4 regions of the Streptomyces kordofanensis genome follow, and region 1 is predicted to be linked to each of the others. Evidence: riboswitches for the same ligand, from Rfam matches in the RefSeq annotation. Region 1 holds a riboswitch; each other region holds the start of a gene.
What was found. A riboswitch is a leader RNA that binds a small molecule or an ion and turns the genes downstream of it on or off. The one in region 1 is predicted to bind cyclic di-AMP.
Positions count from the first base shown of each region.

Region 2: another riboswitch for cyclic di-AMP. It lies ahead of LUW75_RS04170 (M23 family metallopeptidase); the one in region 1 lies ahead of LUW75_RS22980 (transglycosylase SLT domain-containing protein).
Region 3: another riboswitch for cyclic di-AMP. It lies ahead of LUW75_RS15240 (LysM peptidoglycan-binding domain-containing protein); the one in region 1 lies ahead of LUW75_RS22980 (transglycosylase SLT domain-containing protein).
Region 4: another riboswitch for cyclic di-AMP. It lies ahead of LUW75_RS13255 (M23 family metallopeptidase); the one in region 1 lies ahead of LUW75_RS22980 (transglycosylase SLT domain-containing protein).

Region 1 covers NZ_CP094264.1:5,051,763-5,056,116, forward strand. The annotation lists gene LUW75_RS22970 (DUF2267 domain-containing protein) at 1-286, shown strand, start outside; gene LUW75_RS22975 (vanadium-dependent haloperoxidase) at 725-1,468, opposite strand; cyclic di-AMP (ydaO/yuaA leader) riboswitch at 2,421-2,571, shown strand; partial or broken gene LUW75_RS22980 (transglycosylase SLT domain-containing protein) at 2,576-3,362, shown strand; gene LUW75_RS22985 (SpoIIE family protein phosphatase) at 3,489-4,354, opposite strand, start outside.
Region 2 covers NZ_CP094264.1:936,235-940,588, reverse strand. The annotation lists gene LUW75_RS04175 (M16 family metallopeptidase) at 8-1,375, shown strand; cyclic di-AMP (ydaO/yuaA leader) riboswitch at 1,570-1,732, shown strand; gene LUW75_RS04170 (M23 family metallopeptidase) at 1,746-2,516, shown strand; gene LUW75_RS04165 (HPr family phosphocarrier protein) at 2,724-3,005, opposite strand; partial or broken gene LUW75_RS04160 (bifunctional acetate--CoA ligase family protein/GNAT family N-acetyltransferase) at 3,091-4,354, shown strand, end outside.
Region 3 covers NZ_CP094264.1:3,316,652-3,321,005, forward strand. The annotation lists gene LUW75_RS15225 (cytochrome P450 family protein) at 1-236, shown strand, start outside; partial or broken gene LUW75_RS24340 (transglycosylase family protein) at 331-1,348, shown strand; cyclic di-AMP (ydaO/yuaA leader) riboswitch at 1,609-1,776, shown strand; gene LUW75_RS15240 (LysM peptidoglycan-binding domain-containing protein) at 1,780-2,454, shown strand; gene eno (phosphopyruvate hydratase) at 2,854-4,149, shown strand; gene LUW75_RS15250 (FtsB family cell division protein) at 4,248-4,354, shown strand, end outside.
Region 4 covers NZ_CP094264.1:2,871,147-2,875,500, forward strand. The annotation lists tRNA gene LUW75_RS13230 (tRNA-Lys) at 133-208, shown strand; gene LUW75_RS13235 (PRC-barrel domain-containing protein) at 504-860, shown strand; gene LUW75_RS13240 (hypothetical protein) at 891-1,061, shown strand; gene LUW75_RS13245 (DUF5994 family protein) at 1,074-1,562, opposite strand; tRNA gene LUW75_RS13250 (tRNA-Met) at 1,834-1,907, shown strand; cyclic di-AMP (ydaO/yuaA leader) riboswitch at 2,229-2,364, shown strand; partial or broken gene LUW75_RS13255 (M23 family metallopeptidase) at 2,377-3,443, shown strand; gene LUW75_RS13260 (PrsW family intramembrane metalloprotease) at 3,803-4,354, opposite strand, start outside.

The DNA of each region.
Region 1 (4,354 bases):
CGGCGACGAACGCTGCGAACTGGTACGGGTCCTGCCCGCCGAGGCCGGCGCCCTGCTCGCCGCCCAGGTCCCGGTCACGGAGCCCGTCACCGCGCCCGGGTTCGTCGACCGCGTCGCCCGCGCCCTCGCGCCGTTCACCCCCGCCGAGGCCCGCTGGGCCACCTCCACGGTCCTGACCGTCGTCGCCGACGAGGCGGGCGACGCCCTCACCCGGCGGATCCTCGCCGGCCTGCCCCGCGGCTACGCGCTCCTGTTCGGTCTGGCCGAACTGGCCCCCGCCGCCTGACGGTCCGTCACCGCCCGTCTCCCGCGCGGGACGTCCGGTGGGAGGCGAAGGAGGTGCTGGGGGCGCCGTGCGTACGCGGGACCGCCACCGCGGGCGCACGGCGCGGGGCGGCGGGCGGGAGAAGCGGGAGCGGGAAGGCGGGGCCGGGCGCGGACCCGGCGCCGTGTGACCACCCACCGGGTCCGCCCCACCGGATCCATCCCACCGGACTCCAGGGCCTCGCCGCCCGACCCGCCCCCGGGCCGCGCCGACCGGCGCCGCCGCCCCGGCGGGCCCGCCGGTGAGCCCGGACGCCCGGCGTGCGCCGCGTCGGCGCGGGAGCGCCGTCCGGGCCGTTTTCTGTCGGGACTCGCGGGACCCCTGGGGCCGCCGGGGCCGCCGGGGCGCGTTCGGCGGCGTGCTCCGGGGCCTCGCCGGGCGGGACGTCCCGCCCGGCGGTCAGTCGTCCAGCGGGCGGAAGTTGCGGGCGAGCGCCCAAGCGGCCACCCGCTCGCCCGTGCGGGTGCCGACCGTGTTCGCCGTGCGGGTGTGGATGCCCGCCCAGGTGCGGGCGCCCACGCAGTCGCGGTTGTAGGCGCGGGCGGAGTCGTAGTACCGGGTCTTCCCGGCGAGGACCGAGGTGATGCGCAGGTCGAGGTGGGAGTCGCCGGACAACAGCGTCAGCGTCCGGGTCAGGGCGCCGGCGGTGGTGGTGTGGCCGCTGAGGTAGTCGGGGTGCGCGGGGGTCTGGAGGAACGGCTCCCACCCGGGATCGGCCTCGGTGAGCGGGTTGCCGTCGTGGTCGGCCTCGCGGATGGCGGTGACGGGCCGCCAGGTGCCGTAGTGCAGCTTGGCGTCCCAGGCGGCGATCACGGCGTCGGCCTGGACGGTGTTCACGGCGGCGAACAGCCGGGCCGTGTCGACCAGGTCGAGGCCGTCCCGGGCGGCGCGGTCGGCGAGGGCGCCCTGCAGGTCGAGTTTGGTGAAGAACTGCGCCGTGTCGGTCTGCGAAGGGCTCCGCACCGGGCTGTCCTTCGCGCCGTACGCCTTCACCTCGTTCAGGTCGGCGGCGTACCGGGCGGATGTCAGCGCGGGCGGCGGGCCGGGGCGGAACCGGTCGGGGCGGTCGACGAGCAGCGGACGCAGCCGCGCCAGCCACGCGGCGGTGAAGGGGTGGTGCCCGGGGGGCGTGGGGCGCCACACCCCGGGGGCGGGGAGGCGCCGGGAAGGCGACCGGGGCGCCGCGGCCGTCGTCCTTCCGCAGTGCGATGACGCGTTCGGCCGCGCGACGGCCGAACGCCACGCCGGCCCTCTCCGCCGGCCCGTCGGGGACCGCGGCGAGCGAGTCGGCGTAGGCGGCCCTCAACCGGTCCTCCGTCTCCGGGAAGTAGTGCAGCAGCACGCCGTGGGCGGCGGCGGCCGCCGCCGCCGTGGACGACGCGGCGCGGGGGCCCCGCGCGTTCCAGCGGTACGGCTCGTACCGGCCCTCGATCCCGACCACCGCGTTGTACATGCCCGCCGAGACGAAGGCGTGCCAGACCGCCTCCTCCGGCGGGGTCAGGCGGCCCCCGGGGTCGATGATGTCCGCCGTCAGCCGCGCCCAGTCGGCGATGACGGAGCCGGAGGCGGCGGCAGGGGAGGAGCGCGGCGCCCGCACCGTCGGCGCGGGGACCGCCGCGACCGCCGTCAGTCCCAGCAACGCGGCCGCGGCCGCGAGGGTCCGGCGTGGTGACGGTCTCGTCTGTGTCTTTTGCATGTTTCTCCCCTGTTTAGATGGTTTTTCCCTACTTTCGACGTCCCGGCGGGCGGCGCAAGCGCCCTCGCCGCCCCGGCCGCCCCGGCCACCCGAACGGATCCGGCCGAAGGGCCGGTGCCCGTTTAGTGCGAATAAAGGCAATTGCTGAAATATTACTCATTTGCGGCGTTCGGGAAGGCGGTGCGGAGTCCGCGGGAGGGGCGCGGCCCGTGACGTCGGTCACGGCGACGGGAGGCGGAATTCCCCGTACTTCGCACCGTCAAGCGGAATTCACCGTCCCACGGGTCCGCAATGGATCACCGAAGAGAATTCCGGGTCTTGTTCCACCCGGCGGGTTTCGTTTACGGTCACCGTCATTCCGGAGGGAACGCCGAATCCTGCCGCCTTCCGGACCCCGGAACTCACATATCCGCGTCCGGCAGGAGCGGGGGAACCAGGTAAGCCGCCGATCCGGCGTCCGGAACGGCTAGGGGTGAAGTCGCGGGCGACCGCGGCCGGGCATCTCCCGCCCGAACCCGACAGCTCACCTCGCAGGCGCCGGAGAGGAACGCCCCATGCCCCCTCAGGGTAAGCACCGCCGTCCCAGGAGCAGTCGACTCAGCCGCGGACTCGCCGTCGCGGGTACCGGCGGGGCGGCCCTCGCCCTGCCCCTGACCGGCACCGTCACCGCCTCCGCCGCGCCCGGCGCGGCGCCCGCCGCGGTCGTCGCGGCGAAGCCCGCCGCCGCTTCGGCAGCCGCCGCCGAGGCCGCCAAGCCCGTGACGCACACGGTGGCCGCGGGCGACACCCTCTCCGGCGTCGCCCGCGAACACTCCGTGAGGGGCGGCTGGAAGAAGCTGTACCGGGACAACAGGAAGGTCGTCGGTGACGACCCGTCACTCATCCGGCCGGGTCTGAGGCTCACCGTCGGAGCCGAGGCGCCGGCCGCGGGGAAGACCGCCGCGAAGCGCTCCGCGCCGGCCCGCGCCGACCGCTCCGCGGCCCGTGCCGCCGTCGCCCCCCGCCGCGGCGAAGTCGTACACCGACGACCTCGACGGCTGGATCAGGGAATCGCTCGACGTCATGGCCCGGCACGGAATTCCGGGGACGTACGAGGGAATTCACCGCAACATCATGCGCGAGTCCTCCGGAAATCCCCTCGCGATCAACGGCTGGGATTCGAACGCCGCCGCCGGGACGCCCTCGAAGGGCCTCCTCCAGGTCATCGACCCCACGTTCCGCGCCTACCACGTGCCGGGTACCTCCTCGGACCCGTTCGACCCGGTCGCCAACATCACCGCCGCGTGCAACTACGCCGCCGACCGGTACGGCTCCATCGACAACGTCAACGGCCCGTACTGACCGCTCCTTCCGGGCACCGTCCGCCGGTGCCCGGAAGGAGCGCGGCCCGTCCGCCCCGGCCGGGAGGCCGGGTGGGGAGAGGGGCGCGGCACCTCCGCGGGGGAACGGCGGCCCGTCACCGGGGCGTCACCACTCCGGGTCGTCGAAGAGCGGCGGCACCTCCGGAGCCGCCGCCCCGCCCGTCGGCGGCTGCTCCGTCCACATCACCTTGCCGCCCGGCGTGTACCGGGTGCCCCACCGGCCCGCCAGCTGCGACACGAGGAACAGGCCGCGGCCGCCCTCGTCCGTGGTGGCCGCCCGCCGCAGGTGCGGGGAGGTGCTGCTGGCGTCCGAGACCTCGCAGATCAGGTTCCGGTCGCGCAGCATCCGCACGTGGATCGGTGCGGAGCCGTACCGGATCGCGTTGGTGATCAGTTCGCTGAGCACCAGCTCGGTGGTGAACCCGATCTCCCCGAGCCCCCACCGCTCCAGCTGCCGCCCGCACGCCGCCCGCACCGGCGCCACCGCCGACGGGTCGGGCGGCACGTCCCACTCGGCCACGCGGTCCCGCGGCAGCAGCCGGGTGCGGGCCACCAGCAGGGCGATGTCGTCGCGGCGGTGCGGCGGCAGCATCGCGTCGAACACCGCGCGGCAGATCTCCTCCGGTGTCCGCCCCGGCGCTCCGGTGAGCGCCTCGCGCAGCATCCGCAGCCCCGCGTCGAGGTCCCGCTCCCGGTGCTCGATCAACCCGTCCGTGTACAGCACCAGACGGCTGTCCTCGGGGAGGAACACCTCGCACGTCTCGAACGGGCCGCCCCCCAGGCCCAGCGGGGGGAACACGGGCAGGTCGGGGAAGCCCACCGACCCGTCGGGGCGTACCACGGCCGGTGCGAAGTGGCCCGCCGACGCCATGCAGCAGCCGCCCGTCACCGGGTCGTAGATGGCGTACAGGCAGGTCGCCCCGGTGATTCCGGAACCGGCGTCCTCCGCCTCCTCCTCGTCGATCCGGGACA
Region 2 (4,354 bases), 4.1 Mb from region 1:
GACCACCATGGAGTTCCACCCGCGGCCGGAGCCGGGCACGCCGCGCGTGTGGGCCTTCCCGGCACCCGAGCGCGGCCGGCTCGGCAACGGCCTCACGGTGCTGCGCTGCCACCGTCCCGGTCAGCGGGTCGTCGCCGTCGAGATCGTCCTCGAAGCCCCGCTGGAGGCCGAGCCCGAGGGCCTCGACGGCGTCGCCACCATCATGGCGCGCGCCCTGTCCGAGGGCACCGACAAGCACACCGCCGAGGAGTTCGCCGCCGAGCTGGAGCGGTGCGGCGCCACCCTGAACGCGCACGCGGACCACCCCGCCGTGCGGGTCTCCCTGGAAGTGCCCGCGTCCCGGCTGCACAAGGCCCTCGGCCTGCTCTCCGACGCGCTGCGGGCACCGGCCTTCTCCGACGACGAGGTCGGCCGCCTCGTCCGCAACCGGCTCGACGAGATCCCGCACGAGACGGCCAACCCGGGCCGCCGCGCGGCCAAGCAGCTCTCCGCCGAGCTGTTCCCGGCCTCCTCGCGCGTGTCCCGGCCCCGTCAGGGCACGGAGGAGACCGTCGCCCGGATCGACGCCGCGGCCGTACGGGCCTTCTACGAGGCCCACGTCCGTCCCGCGTCGGCCACCGCGGTCGTGGTCGGCGACCTGACCGGCGTCGACCTCGACGCGCTCCTCCGCGACACGCTCGGCGAGTGGACCGGCGACGCGCCCCGCCCGCGCGCCGCGTCCCCCGTCACGGCCGACGACACCGGACGCGTCGTCATCGTGGACCGGCCGGGCGCCGTGCAGACGCAGCTGCTCATCGGCCGCGTCGGGCCCGACCGGCACGACAGCGTGTGGCCCGCGCAGGTCGTCGGCACGTACTGCCTGGGCGGCACGCTCACCTCCCGTCTCGACCGCGTCCTGCGCGAGGAGAAGGGCTACACGTACGGCGTGCGGGCCTTCGGGCAGGTCCTGCGGTCCCTGCCCGACGGCACGGGCGCGGCGATGCTCGCCATCAGCGGCTCCGTCGACACGCCCAACACCGGTCCCGCGCTGGACGACCTGTGGAAGGTGCTGCGCACCCTCGCGGCGGAAGGGCTCACCGACGCCGAACGCGACGCCGCCGTGCACAACCTGGTCGGCGTGGCCCCGCTCAGGTACGAGACCGCGGCGTCCGTCGCCGACACCCTCGCCGAGCAGGTCGAGCAGCACCTGCCGGACGACTTCCAGGCACGGCTGTACCGGCGCCTGGACTCCACGGGCACGGTGGAGGCGACGGCGGCCGTCGTCAACGCCTTCCCGCCGGACCGCCTGGTCACCGTCCTCGTGGGGGACGCGGCCCGGATCAAGGCGCCGGTGGAGGCGCTGGGCGTCGGCGAAGTGACCGTGGTCGCCGGCTGACTGACGGAGCGGAACCCCGGCCTCTCGGAGGCCGGGGTTCCGCTCTCGCGCGGTTATGCCCGTTTTATTGGAGAGGCTGGGTTTCTGCTCTGTGGCGTGCGCTACAAAAAGCCGCATTCGTTTGGTGATCGAAAGATCAGCCGCTTAGCGTCTTAGCCGCTGTCCGCCCGTGTACCCGCCGCACCCGCGGCACCGGGCAGCGATCGCCGAATCCCCGTCAGGCGCGAGCCCGGGGAGCCGGGGACCCACGTCCCCTGGGGTGAATCGGGCGCCTTCGCCACCGTGCGGAGGGGTCCGTAGGAGACCTTCCTGCTCCGAACCCGTCAGCTAACCCGGTAGGCGAGAGGGAAGGAAAGGACACGTCCACTCCATGGCGTTCACCCGTTCCACCGGGAAGCACCGTGCCCCGAGCCGCATGAGCCGCAGGAGTGCCCAGGCCGCGGGCGCCGCCGCCCTCGCCACCTCCGGCGTCATCGGCACCCTGGCCTCCCCGGCGTTCGCCGCCGACGCGGAGCACGCCTCCCTGGAGGACACCGGCCTCAACCAGGCCATCACCGGTTACGAGCTGGCCGACGAGGTCGAGGACCAGGCCGCCGCGCAGGAGCTGGCCGCCGAGGCGGCCGAGCGCCAGGCGGAGGCCGAGGCGGCCGCCGAGCGCCAGGCCGAGGTCCGCTTCCGGGCCGCCCGCGATGCCCAGGAGCGCGCCGACCGCGAGGCCGAGCGTAAGCGCCTCGACTCCTTCCAGCTCCCGGTGGCCGGCTCGTACGTCTCCACCGCCTACCGGGTGGGCGGCTCGCTGTGGTCCTCCGGCAGCCACTCGGGCGTCGACTTCCACGCCCCGTACGGCTCCACCGTCGTCTCCGTGGGCCTGGGCACGGTCGTCGAGGCCGGCTGGGGCGGCGCCTACGGCAACAACGTGGTGATCCGCATGCAGGACGGCACCTACACGCAGTACGCCCACCTCGCCTCGGTCGGTGTCTCCGTCGGCCAGACGGTCATGCCGGGCCAGCAGATCGGCGTCTCCGGCTCGACCGGCAACTCCACGGGCCCCCACCTGCACTTCGAGGCCCGCACTTCCAGCGAGTACGGCTCCGACATCGACCCGGTCTCCTACCTCCGGGCGCGCGGCGTCAGCGTCTGACCCGCACCGCTCCACCGAGGCCCCGCCCGGCCGGCCGCCGGAGCGGGGCCTCCCGCGCCACCGGGCCGGAGCCTCCCGCGCCGCCCGCCGCCCGCCGGCCCCGGAACCCCGGGGCGCCCCGGGAGCGGTGCCTCGCGCGGGCGCGGCGGAGCGGCGCCCCCGATCCGCGAGGCGCCGCTCCGCCGGGCCGGGGGAGCGGAGCCGCGGTCAGACGGTCTCGGGGAGCTCCTCGAGACCCTCGGCGACCAGCTTCGCCAGGCGGTCCAGCACCGCGTCCGCGTCCTCGGCCTCGGAGGCGAGGACGATCTCCTCGCCGCCCCGCGCGCCCAGGCCGAGCACGGCGAGCACCGACGCGGCGTTGACCGGGGCGCCGCCGGCCCTGGCGATCGTCACGGGGACGCCGGAGGCCGTGGCGGCGCGGACGAAGATGGAGGCGGGGCGGGCGTGCAGACCCTCGGCCCAACCGACGTTGACGCGGCGCTCAGCCATGGTGTTGCCCTTCACGTGCTAGTAGTTGTCTAGACCAGACTCTCACGCCCGGCGGAGTACCGGGACGGCGCCGTACCCTGGGCCCATGCCGAACCCGTCCGACCAGTCGGCGCACCCGTACCCCGACCACTGGGAGGCCGACGTGGTGCTGCGCGACGGCGGCACCGCGCGGATCAGGCCGATCACCGCGGACGACGCCGAGCGCCTGGTCAGCTTTTACGGGCAGGTCTCAGACGAGTCGAAGTACTACCGGTTCTTCGCACCTTATCCTCGGCTCTCCGCCAGGGACGTGCACCATTTCACCCACCACGACCACGTGGACCGGGTGGGTCTGGCCGCGACGGTCGGCGGTGAGTTCATCGCGACCGTCCGCTACGACCGGATCGACGCCGCGGGCCGCCCCGCCGGCGCCCCCGCCGACGAGGCCGAGGTGGCCTTCCTCGTCCAGGACGCCCACCAGGGCCGCGGCGTCGCCTCCGTCCTGCTGGAGCACATCGCCGCCGTCGCCCGCGAGCGCGGCATCCGGCGGTTCGCCGCGGAGGTGCTGCCCGCCAACACCAGGATGATCAAGGTCTTCACGGACGCCGGGTACACCCAGAGGCGCAGCTTCGGGGACGGTGCCGTCCGCCTCCACCTCGACCTGGAGCCCACCGACCGATCCCTCGCCGTCCAGCGCGCCCGCGAGCAGCGCGCCGAGGCCCGGTCCGTGCAGCGGCTCCTCACCCCCGGCTCCGTCGCCGTCGTCGGCGCGGGCCGCGCCCCCGGCGGCGTCGGCCGCACCGTCCTGCGCGGTCTCGTCGACGCCGGGTTCACGGGCCGCGCGTACGCCGTGAACCACGCCCTGCCCGAGGGGCGGACCGCCTTGGACGGCGTCCCCGCGTACCGCTCCGTCGGCGAGATCGGCGAGCCCGTCGACCTGGCCGTCGTCGCCGTGCCCGCCGAGCGCGTCCCGGAAGCCGTCGCGGACTGCGGCGAGCACGGTGTGCGCGGGCTCGTCGTCCTGTCCGCAGGCTACGCCGAGAGCGGCCCAGCCGGCCGGGAGCGCCAGCGGGAACTGGTGCGGCAGGCCCGTTCCCACGGGATGCGCGTCATCGGCCCCGGCGCCTTCGGCGTGATCAACACCGCGGACGGCGTACGGCTCAACGCCTCTCCCGCCCCGCGGCTGCCCACCGCCGGGCGCATCGGGCTGTTCACCCAGTCGGGCGCGATCGGCATCGCCCTCCTGTCCGGACTCCACCGGCGCGGCGCCGGCGTGTCGTCCTTCGTCTCGGCCGGCAACCGGGCCGACGTCTCCGGCAACGACATCCTCCAGTACTGGTACGAGGACCCCGGCACCGACGTGGCCCTGC
Region 3 (4,354 bases), 1.7 Mb from region 1:
GGTCGGACAACCAGCACCTCGGGTACGGGCACGGCATCCACTACTGCCTGGGCGCGCCGCTCGCCCGGCTGGAGGGACGGACCGCGCTGGCCACCCTCCTGAGGCGGCTTCCCGACCTGCGCCTCGCCGTGGATCCGGACGAACTGCGGTGGCGCGGCGGGCTCATCATGCGCGGGCTGCGCACCCTCCCGGTGGAGTTCACCCCGGAGCCTCCTGACGCCCCGTCACCTCTGTGATCTTCGCGTGATATCGCGTGCACCGGCTTGTGACAGGCGTTCGACTGCCGCTACGTTCACCGTCACCTCAGCAGTCGCGCGAAAGGTCCCACGCATGCGCTCCGGTAACGGACGACACCGTCGACCCCGTCAGGCCCCCGCCCTCGTCGTCGCCGCGGGGGTGACCGGATCGGCGATCGCCCTGCCGCTGCTCGGCGCGGGCACCGCGTCCGCCGCCGACGCCGCCACCTGGGACCGGGTCGCCGAGTGCGAGACCGGCGGCATGTGGAGCGCCGACCTCGGCAACGGCTACTACGGCGGCCTCCAGCTCTCGCAGGAGGCCTGGCAGGCGTACGGCGGCACGGCGTACGCGCCGCGCGCCGACCTCGCCACCCGCGCCCAGCAGATCGCCGTCGCGGAGAAGGTCTTCGCCGCGCGGGGGCTCCGCCGCGTGGGAGACGTGCGCGCCCATCGCGGGCCTGGCCGACGGCGGCGAGTCCGCCCCGGTCGACTCCGCCCCGGCCGGGGCCGGTCCGACCGGGTCCGCCCCGGACACCGCGCCGGACCCGGCCGCGAGCACCGGGGCGGACGCCGGGGCGCCGCGGGAGCCCGCCGGGCGCACGGGCACCGCCACCGGCGCCGGGGGCTCCCCGGCCCCGGCTCCCGGTGCGACGCAGGGGGAGGCGCGGACCGCCCCGGAGGCGTCGGCCCCGCCGGCCGCGCCGCCCGCCGGCGACGCGTCCGCGCCCGCCGGCGACGCGCCCGCGGCCCGCGACGGCGCGGACGGCCCCGCGGCCGGCACGGGCAGGCACCGCGGCGAGCCGGCCGAGGAGGGGGCCGCGACCGTCCCGGACGCCGCCGCAGGACCCGCGGGGCCCGGCGACCCGGTCGGCGGGCGCGGGGGCGACGGGCACGCCTCGCGGGGCGACGGGGCGGCGCGCACGGCGGACGGCCTCGCCGCGGACGGCACGTACACCGTCCGGCCCGGCGACAGCCTGTCGGCCATCGCGGACACCCACGAGGTGCCCGGCGGCTGGCCGGCGCTCTACGGTGCGAACCGCGAGGTCGTGGGCGCCGACCCCGACCTCATCCTCCCCGGCCAGAGCCTCGATCTGGGCGCGGACGAGGGGTAGTTACCGGCTGAATGTCCGTTTCCTGAAAATGAGACAAGAGTCTCTTCGCCCCAACTCGCGCTCCCTCGCCGTCCGGTCCGTCCGTTTCCGCCCCTACCTGCGCAAACGCCCCTGAGGGGTGGGTATGTAGGGATGGATTGACCTGGATGTCCCTTTTTGATCTCGGGGTGGGTCTGTGCGTACCGTCGTTGTCGCTCGCCACCGCGGGCCCCGTCCGACCGGTAACGCCGAATCCTGCCGCCGGACGACGGGAACAGTCGACGCTTCCAGCGCCGCAGGCAGGAGCGGGGGAACCAAGGTAGGCGCCGGACCCGGCCGTCGGAAGACGACCGGAACCGGCTCGGGGTGAAGCCGCGCCCAGTGCGCGGCCGGGCACTCACCAGGCCCGAACCCGACAGCTCACCTCGCAGGCGTCGGTGAGGAGATCCGCCATGCTCAATTCCGGCAAGGGCAAGCACCGCCGTCCCTCCAAGGCCGTCCGTCTCGCCGCGTTCGCCGGCATCACCGGTGTCGCCGTCGCCGCCCCGCTGGTGGTCGCCGCGCCCGCCGGCGCCGCGACCGCCGCCGAGTGGGACCGCGTCGCGCAGTGCGAGTCCGGCGGCGACTGGTCCATCAACACCGGCAACGGCTACTACGGCGGCCTGCAGTTCTCGGCCTCCACGTGGGCCGCGTACGGCGGCACGCAGTACGCCCCCACCGCCGACCGGGCCGGCAAGGCCCAGCAGATCGAGATCGCCGAGAAGGTCCTCGCGGGCCAGGGCAAGGGCGCCTGGCCGGTCTGCGGCGTCGGCCTGTCCGGCACGCCGTACGGCGGCGGCGCCGAGCGCACCGCCGAGCAGCCCGCCACGCGCGGCGAGCAGCGCACCGCACCCCGGGCGGCCCCCGAGGCCGCGCCCAAGGCCGAGTCCGGGACCGTCACCACCCCGGCCGGCGAGAAGGTCGAGAAGGGCGACGGCGAGTACGAGGTCGAGACCGGCGACACGCTCAGCTCCATCGCCGCGGCCGAGGACGTCAAGGGCGGCTGGAAGAAGCTGTTCGACCTGAACGACGACATCGTCGACGACGCCGACCTCATCCACCCGGGCCAGCGGCTCCACCTGAGCTGACCCGTACGGCGGGGGCCGGCCGGGGGACCACCCGGCCGGGCCCTCCGCGAGCCGGCCCCGGTCCGCCGCGCGTCCCCCGTGCGCGGCGGGCCGGGGCCTTCCCCTGCGCGGACGTCCCGGCGGGCGGCGGGAACGGGGCCGTCCTCCGTACGGGCGGCCCGTCCCCGGACGGGCGCCCCCTCGGGGGTGGGAGGAGCGGGGCGCGCGGGGCGGCCGTCGCTCCGGCGGGGCGGTGGCCGCCCCGCGTCGGCAAGCGCGGGCTTTCCTCCCGTAAAAGACCACTTCGACCACTTTGCCGCCCCGGCGGGCGGCCGGTCGCGGGCGCCGGCCCCCGGGGCGGCTAGGCTCTTGCCGCAAGGCGAAAGAGCCCGCACTCCACGCGTCACATCCCAGAAGGAGATGCTCGTGCCGTCCATCGACGTCGTCGTAGCCCGGGAAATCCTCGACTCCCGAGGCAACCCCACGGTCGAGGTCGAGGTCGGCCTCGACGACGGCAGCACCGGCCGTGCTGCCGTCCCGTCCGGTGCCTCCACCGGTGCGTTCGAGGCCCTCGAGCTCCGCGACGGCGACAAGGACCGCTACCTCGGCAAGGGTGTCGAGAAGGCCGTCCTCGCCGTCATCGAGCAGATCGGCCCGGAGCTCGTCGGCTACGACGCCACCGAGCAGCGGCTGATCGACCAGGCGATGTTCGACCTGGACGCCACCCCGGACAAGTCCTCCCTCGGCGCCAACGCCATCCTCGGCGTCTCCCTCGCCGTGGCGCACGCCGCCTCCGAGGCGTCCGACCTGCCGCTCTTCCGCTACCTGGGCGGCCCGAACGCGCACCTGCTCCCGGTGCCGATGATGAACATCCTGAACGGCGGCTCGCACGCCGACTCCAACGTGGACATCCAGGAGTTCATGATCGCGCCCGTGGGCGCGGAGTCCTTCTCCGAGGCCCTGCGCTGGGGCACCGAGGTCTACCACACCCTGAAGAAGGTCCTGAAGGACAAGGGCCTGTCCACCGGCCTCGGCGACGAGGGCGGCTTCGCACCGGACCTGGACTCCAACCGCGCCGCCCTCGACCTCATCATGGAGGCGATCAGGCAGGCCGGCTACACCCCGGGCCGGGACGTCGCGCTCGCCCTGGACGTCGCCGCGTCCGAGTTCCACAAGGACGGCGCGTACCAGTTCGAGGGCAGGTCCCGCACGGCCGCCGAGATGACCTCGTACTACGAGGAGCTCGTCGCCTCGTACCCGCTGGTCTCCATCGAGGACCCGCTGTTCGAGGACGACTGGGACGGCTGGAAGGCCATCACCGAGCGGCTCGGCTCGAAGGTCCAGCTCGTCGGCGACGACCTGTTCGTCACCAACCCCGAGCGCCTCGCCCGCGGCATCGAGGAGGGCGCCGCCAACGCCCTGCTGGTCAAGGTGAACCAGATCGGCTCCCTCACGGAGACCCTGGACGCCGTCGAGCTGGCCCAGCGCAACGGCTTCAAGTGCATGATGTCCCACCGCTCCGGCGAGACCGAGGACGTCACCATCGCCGACCTGGCCGTCGCCACCAACTGCGGCCAGATCAAGACCGGCGCCCCGGCCCGCTCCGAGCGCGTCGCCAAGTACAACCAGCTGCTGCGCATCGAGGAGATCCTCGACGACGCCGCGGTGTACGCCGGCCGCAGCGCGTTCCCGCGGTTCCGCCCCGCGAACGGCTGAGCGCGCGGGGCTGCGCCCCGTCGCCCCCGGTTGCGTACGTCCCCGGTCGCGGTCCCGTACCGTGTCCGGGGACGTCGTACGTGAGGAGGGGCGAGCCGATGGGCCAGGACCGGGACCGGTTCTCGACCGCGACGAGGCTGCGGCTGCTCGGCGAGCAGACCGCCGCCCGCGTCTACCGCTCCCAGAGCCGCCGCCAGGCGCGCCG
Region 4 (4,354 bases), 2.2 Mb from region 1:
GGGCCCGCACGCGACCTCCGGGCGCCGCGTGCGGGCCCGCCCGCCTTCCGGGACGGACCGGAAGCGGGTGTTGTGCCGATACCCGATCGGCTCACGCCCCCGGGCGGGCTATGCTCGGGGACGACCCGTCGAGGGCCCTTAGCTCAATTGGCAGAGCAGCGGACTTTTAATCCGTTGGTTGTGGGTTCGAGTCCCACAGGGCCTACCAGACCGAAAGCCCCGCGGGGCTTCGACCGGCGTTCCACGCCCCGGCCGCCTCCACAGCGGCCGGGGCGCTCGTGCGTCCGGCCCCCTCCCGTGGCCGTGGCGCGGTGCACGGGCGGTCGAACCGGTGTCCGCGTAGAGCCCGGGCCGGCGGGAGGAGCGCCGGCCGGCCGGGTCCGTGTGGCGCCCGGAGGCGGGCCGGGGCAGGCTGGGGGGACGGGGGCGGGCACGGCGCCGTGCCGCTGTCGGCCGGTGGAGCGGCTCCGCCCGGAAGCCCGCCCGACCAGGGAGCGGACCGCATGATCCATCCAGCAGGCGTCAGGGAGTGGCGGCACCAGGACGTCGTGGACCCGAAGGGGCACGAGATCGGTGTGCTGGAGGCGGTCTACGTGAGCACCGCCACGGACGAGCCGGCCATGGCCACCGTCCGCACGGGGCTGCCCACCCGCCGGCGCCCGGTGTTCGTCCCGCTCGACGACGCGACCGTCGGACCGGACTACGTCAGGGTGCCGTACGACGAGGGCACGGTCCGCAAGGCTCCCGCCATCGGGACCGACGACGTGCTCGCCGCCGAGGACGAACAGGCCGTCTTCCACCACTACGGCATGGCCTACCGGCCCGGCGCCGCCGGCGAGCGGCGGCTCGCCCGCCGCTGAACCGTCCCGTCACACGGAGGAGCCCCCGGAATGGCGATCTTCTTGTTCTTCGTCCTCCTGGCCGTCGTGCTCGGCCTCGTCGGCGTCGCTGTCGAGGGCATGACATACCTTCTGGTCGTCGGCGCCGTCGTCCTCGTGGTGGACCTGGTCTTCCTCGGCGCCCACCTCTCCCGGCGCACCGGGAGGCGCTCGGTGCGGTAGGCGTCCCGCGGGTCAGTGCCGCGTCCCCGTCCTCCCACCGGCACCGGTGTCGACGAGGATCTGCCGGGCCTGTGCGACGTTGTCCGCCCGGACGGCCTGCGCCATCGCGGCGCGCGCCGCCTCCAGGGGGGTGTCCGGCGGCACGACGAGCAGCGAGAAGTGGTCCCCCTCGCCACGGGTGATCAGGACGGTGTCGTCACCCACGGGGAACGAGGTGATGTGCACCACCCGGTCGTCGATGACCAGGCGGACCGGCAGCCCGTCCCAGGCGGCGGCGTCCAGACCGACGCGGGCGATCGGCCCCAGGTGCTCGGCCAGGGCGCTGATCAGGGCGGGCAGCTCCTCCGTGATGTCACGGGAGCGCGGCCACCACGCTCCGTCGAGGACGCCTTCGCGGGAGCCCGTCGTCTCCAGCCGCAGGAGCGCCGTGCCGGGTCCCACCGCCTCGTGACCGGTGTACGGGAGGTGCCCGGGGGCGGTGGGTGTGTCGAAGTCGGCCATGCTGATGTCCGCCTGTCTGCGGGATCCGGTCCCCGTGGCGAACCGGACGTTCACCTTCCTCCCACCGTACTCCGCTCCGCGGGCCCGGTCGCCCGTCCGCCCGGCCACCCGGGGCCGGGCGGACGGGCGGGGGGCCGCCCCGGAGGTCCGGTGCGCCCGGGGGGAAAGGAGGCCGGAGCCCCCCGGAGGGGCTCGTCGAGCGCCTCCCGGCCGGTGGGACGGGGAATTGGTAAACGGTCTCTCCGGGATGGCGTAAGGTGGTGTTCACCGACGCGGGGTGGAGCAGCTCGGTAGCTCGCTGGGCTCATAACCCAGAGGTCGCAGGTTCAAATCCTGTCCCCGCTACTGAAACCGAGGGCCCGGTGCACAGCACCGGGCCCTCGGCGTGTCGACGCGGCGGTGCGTTCGGCCCGATATGTACGGTGTGTCACCGCAAGGCCGCGCTGTGCCACGTCGATTGACGCACCGTCAGGAGAACGGCGGGGGCTTTTCGGAAGTCGTGCTCCGCGAGGGTTGGTTCTTTTGCCGCCGGTTGTCCTTCTACGGGGCTTTGTTCCGGTGTGAATCGGGTCAGTTGCCCGAAGGAACGGCTTGGAATGCGGACCTCGCTTCTATTAACGTTCGATAACGCAGCGCGGTCGCGTCAGCCGCCGCAAGAGGTGGCACCGTGCGCATGCGCCGAATCCCGCGAGGGAACCGGGGAACCACCGCACCTGGGGTGAATCGGGCCTTCACCGGCTCGTAGGAGACCTTCCTGCTCCGAACCCGTCAGCTAACCCGGTAGGCGGAGAAGGAAGGAAAGGAGCGCGCCCCCGTGGCGTCCAACAAGCCTGCCTCCGAGGCCCCCTTCGGCCCGTACGGCACGATCGGTCACCCCACCGCTCCGGGAACCCCGGGCACCGCCGCGCCCGCGGCCGCCTCGGAGTGGAACCCGACCGAGGACACCGTCCGCCCCGTCCGGGGACGGCACCGCGTGGTCAAGCAGCGCGGCGGCCTCGCCCGCAGCTCCACCGTCCTCGGGGTCGGCGTCATCGCCGCCGTCGGTGCGGGCGGCATGGCCACCGCGCACGACAAGCCCCGCGTCGCGATCTCCCTCCCGGACGTGGGCCTCCCCGACGCCTCCTCGCTCCCCGGCGTCGGCGCGCTCGTCGACGGCGACGCGGACGACGCGCCCGACGAGGCCCCGGCCCCCGCCGGTCCCACCGTGCTCACGCCGTCCCCGGGAACGGCCCCGCCGGTGCCGACGCGGGCGAGACACTGCGGGCGCGCATCCTCCAGCAGGCCGAGCAGCAGCAGGCGTCCGCCGAGGCCGTGGTCCGCGCCGCCGCCGAGGAGGAGGCCGCGGAGGAGGCCGCGGAGAAGGCCGCCGCCCGGCAGGCCGCCGCCGCGGCCGAGGCGAAGGCCGCGGCGGCGGAGCGCAGGCGGGCCGAGGCGGAGGCCGCCGCGAAGGCCGAGGCCGGGCGCCTGGCCGAACTCGCCGCGAGCTACGCCCTGCCGACCTCCTCCTACACGATCACCTCCACGTACGGCCAGGCCGGCTCCATGTGGTCCTCCGGCTACCACACCGGCCTCGACCTGGCCGCCCCCACCGGCACCCCGGCCAACGCCGTCCACAGCGGCACCGTCAAGTCGGCCGGCTGGTCCGGCGCGTACGGCTACCGCGTCGTGCTGGAGCTGGAGGACGGCACCGAGGTCTGGTACTGCCACCTCTCCTCGATGACCGTCGGCGCCGGGCAGACCGTCGGCACCGGCGACACGATCGGCCGCGTCGGCGCCACCGGCAACGTCACCGGACCGCACCTCCACCTGGAGGTCCACACCGCCTCCGGTGACGGCGTCGACCCGCTGGCCTGGCTGCGCGGCAAGGGCCTCACCGTCTGACGCCCGGCGGCGCCCCGTCCGCCCCGGGCGAGTCCCGGCGCGCCTCACAGCGGGGCCGGACCCGGGGCGCTCCCCGGCGACGGTTCCCCGTGGTCCCGCAGGACCCTCCGGTTCTGGGGACGCCCTCCGGCACCGGTGGCGGGCCCCCGCCCGGGGCACCGATCCGCCCTTCCGGCCGTCCGCGGTCCGGCGCCCGCACCCTTCCGGCGGCCCCCGGGCACCGGACCGCGGTCCTCCGGCCGTCCGCGGTCCGGTATCCGCGGCCTCCCGGCCGTCCGGTGCCCGCCGCCCGCGGGCGGCCCGCCCGGACGGCCGGTGCCGGGGGCCGGGCGGCGCGGCCCGCCCGGCCCCGCACCGTCTCACCGGCGGTACGGGTTGTAGCCCGCGTAGTCGCGGTGCGGCGGCGGCGTCCACGCCCGGCCCGTCGCGCGCGCGGCGAACGTCAGGGCCGGGGCGGCCACCTCCTTCCGCTGCCACATGTGGTGCAGCAGCTCCTGCTCCCGCGCCGTGAAGTCCCGGTCGGCCGACCCCCGCCGCGCCCGGTGCCGCAGGAACGCCAGGGAGGTCGCGAACGCCTCGTACTCGCCCACCGACCGCGCCGCCGCCGGGCCGAACGCGCGCGCCGCGTAGGACCGCGCCAGGCTCCGCGCCCGCATCGACGACAGCGCGAGCGGCTCGTCCGCGGACAGCCAGCCGGCCGCGGCGTACGCGGGCAGCTCGCCGCACACCGTCCGCAGCTCCCGCTGGCGCGTCCACACCACCAGCCACGTCAGCAGCCCCAGCGCCGGCAGCATGAACGCCCCGTACACGAGGATGAACCCCCACGGCCCGAACGCCGTCGAGCCGTTCCACAGCGCGTGCACCCCCATCGCCAGGAACAGCCCCAGCAGCGGCAGCGACGTCCGCAGCAC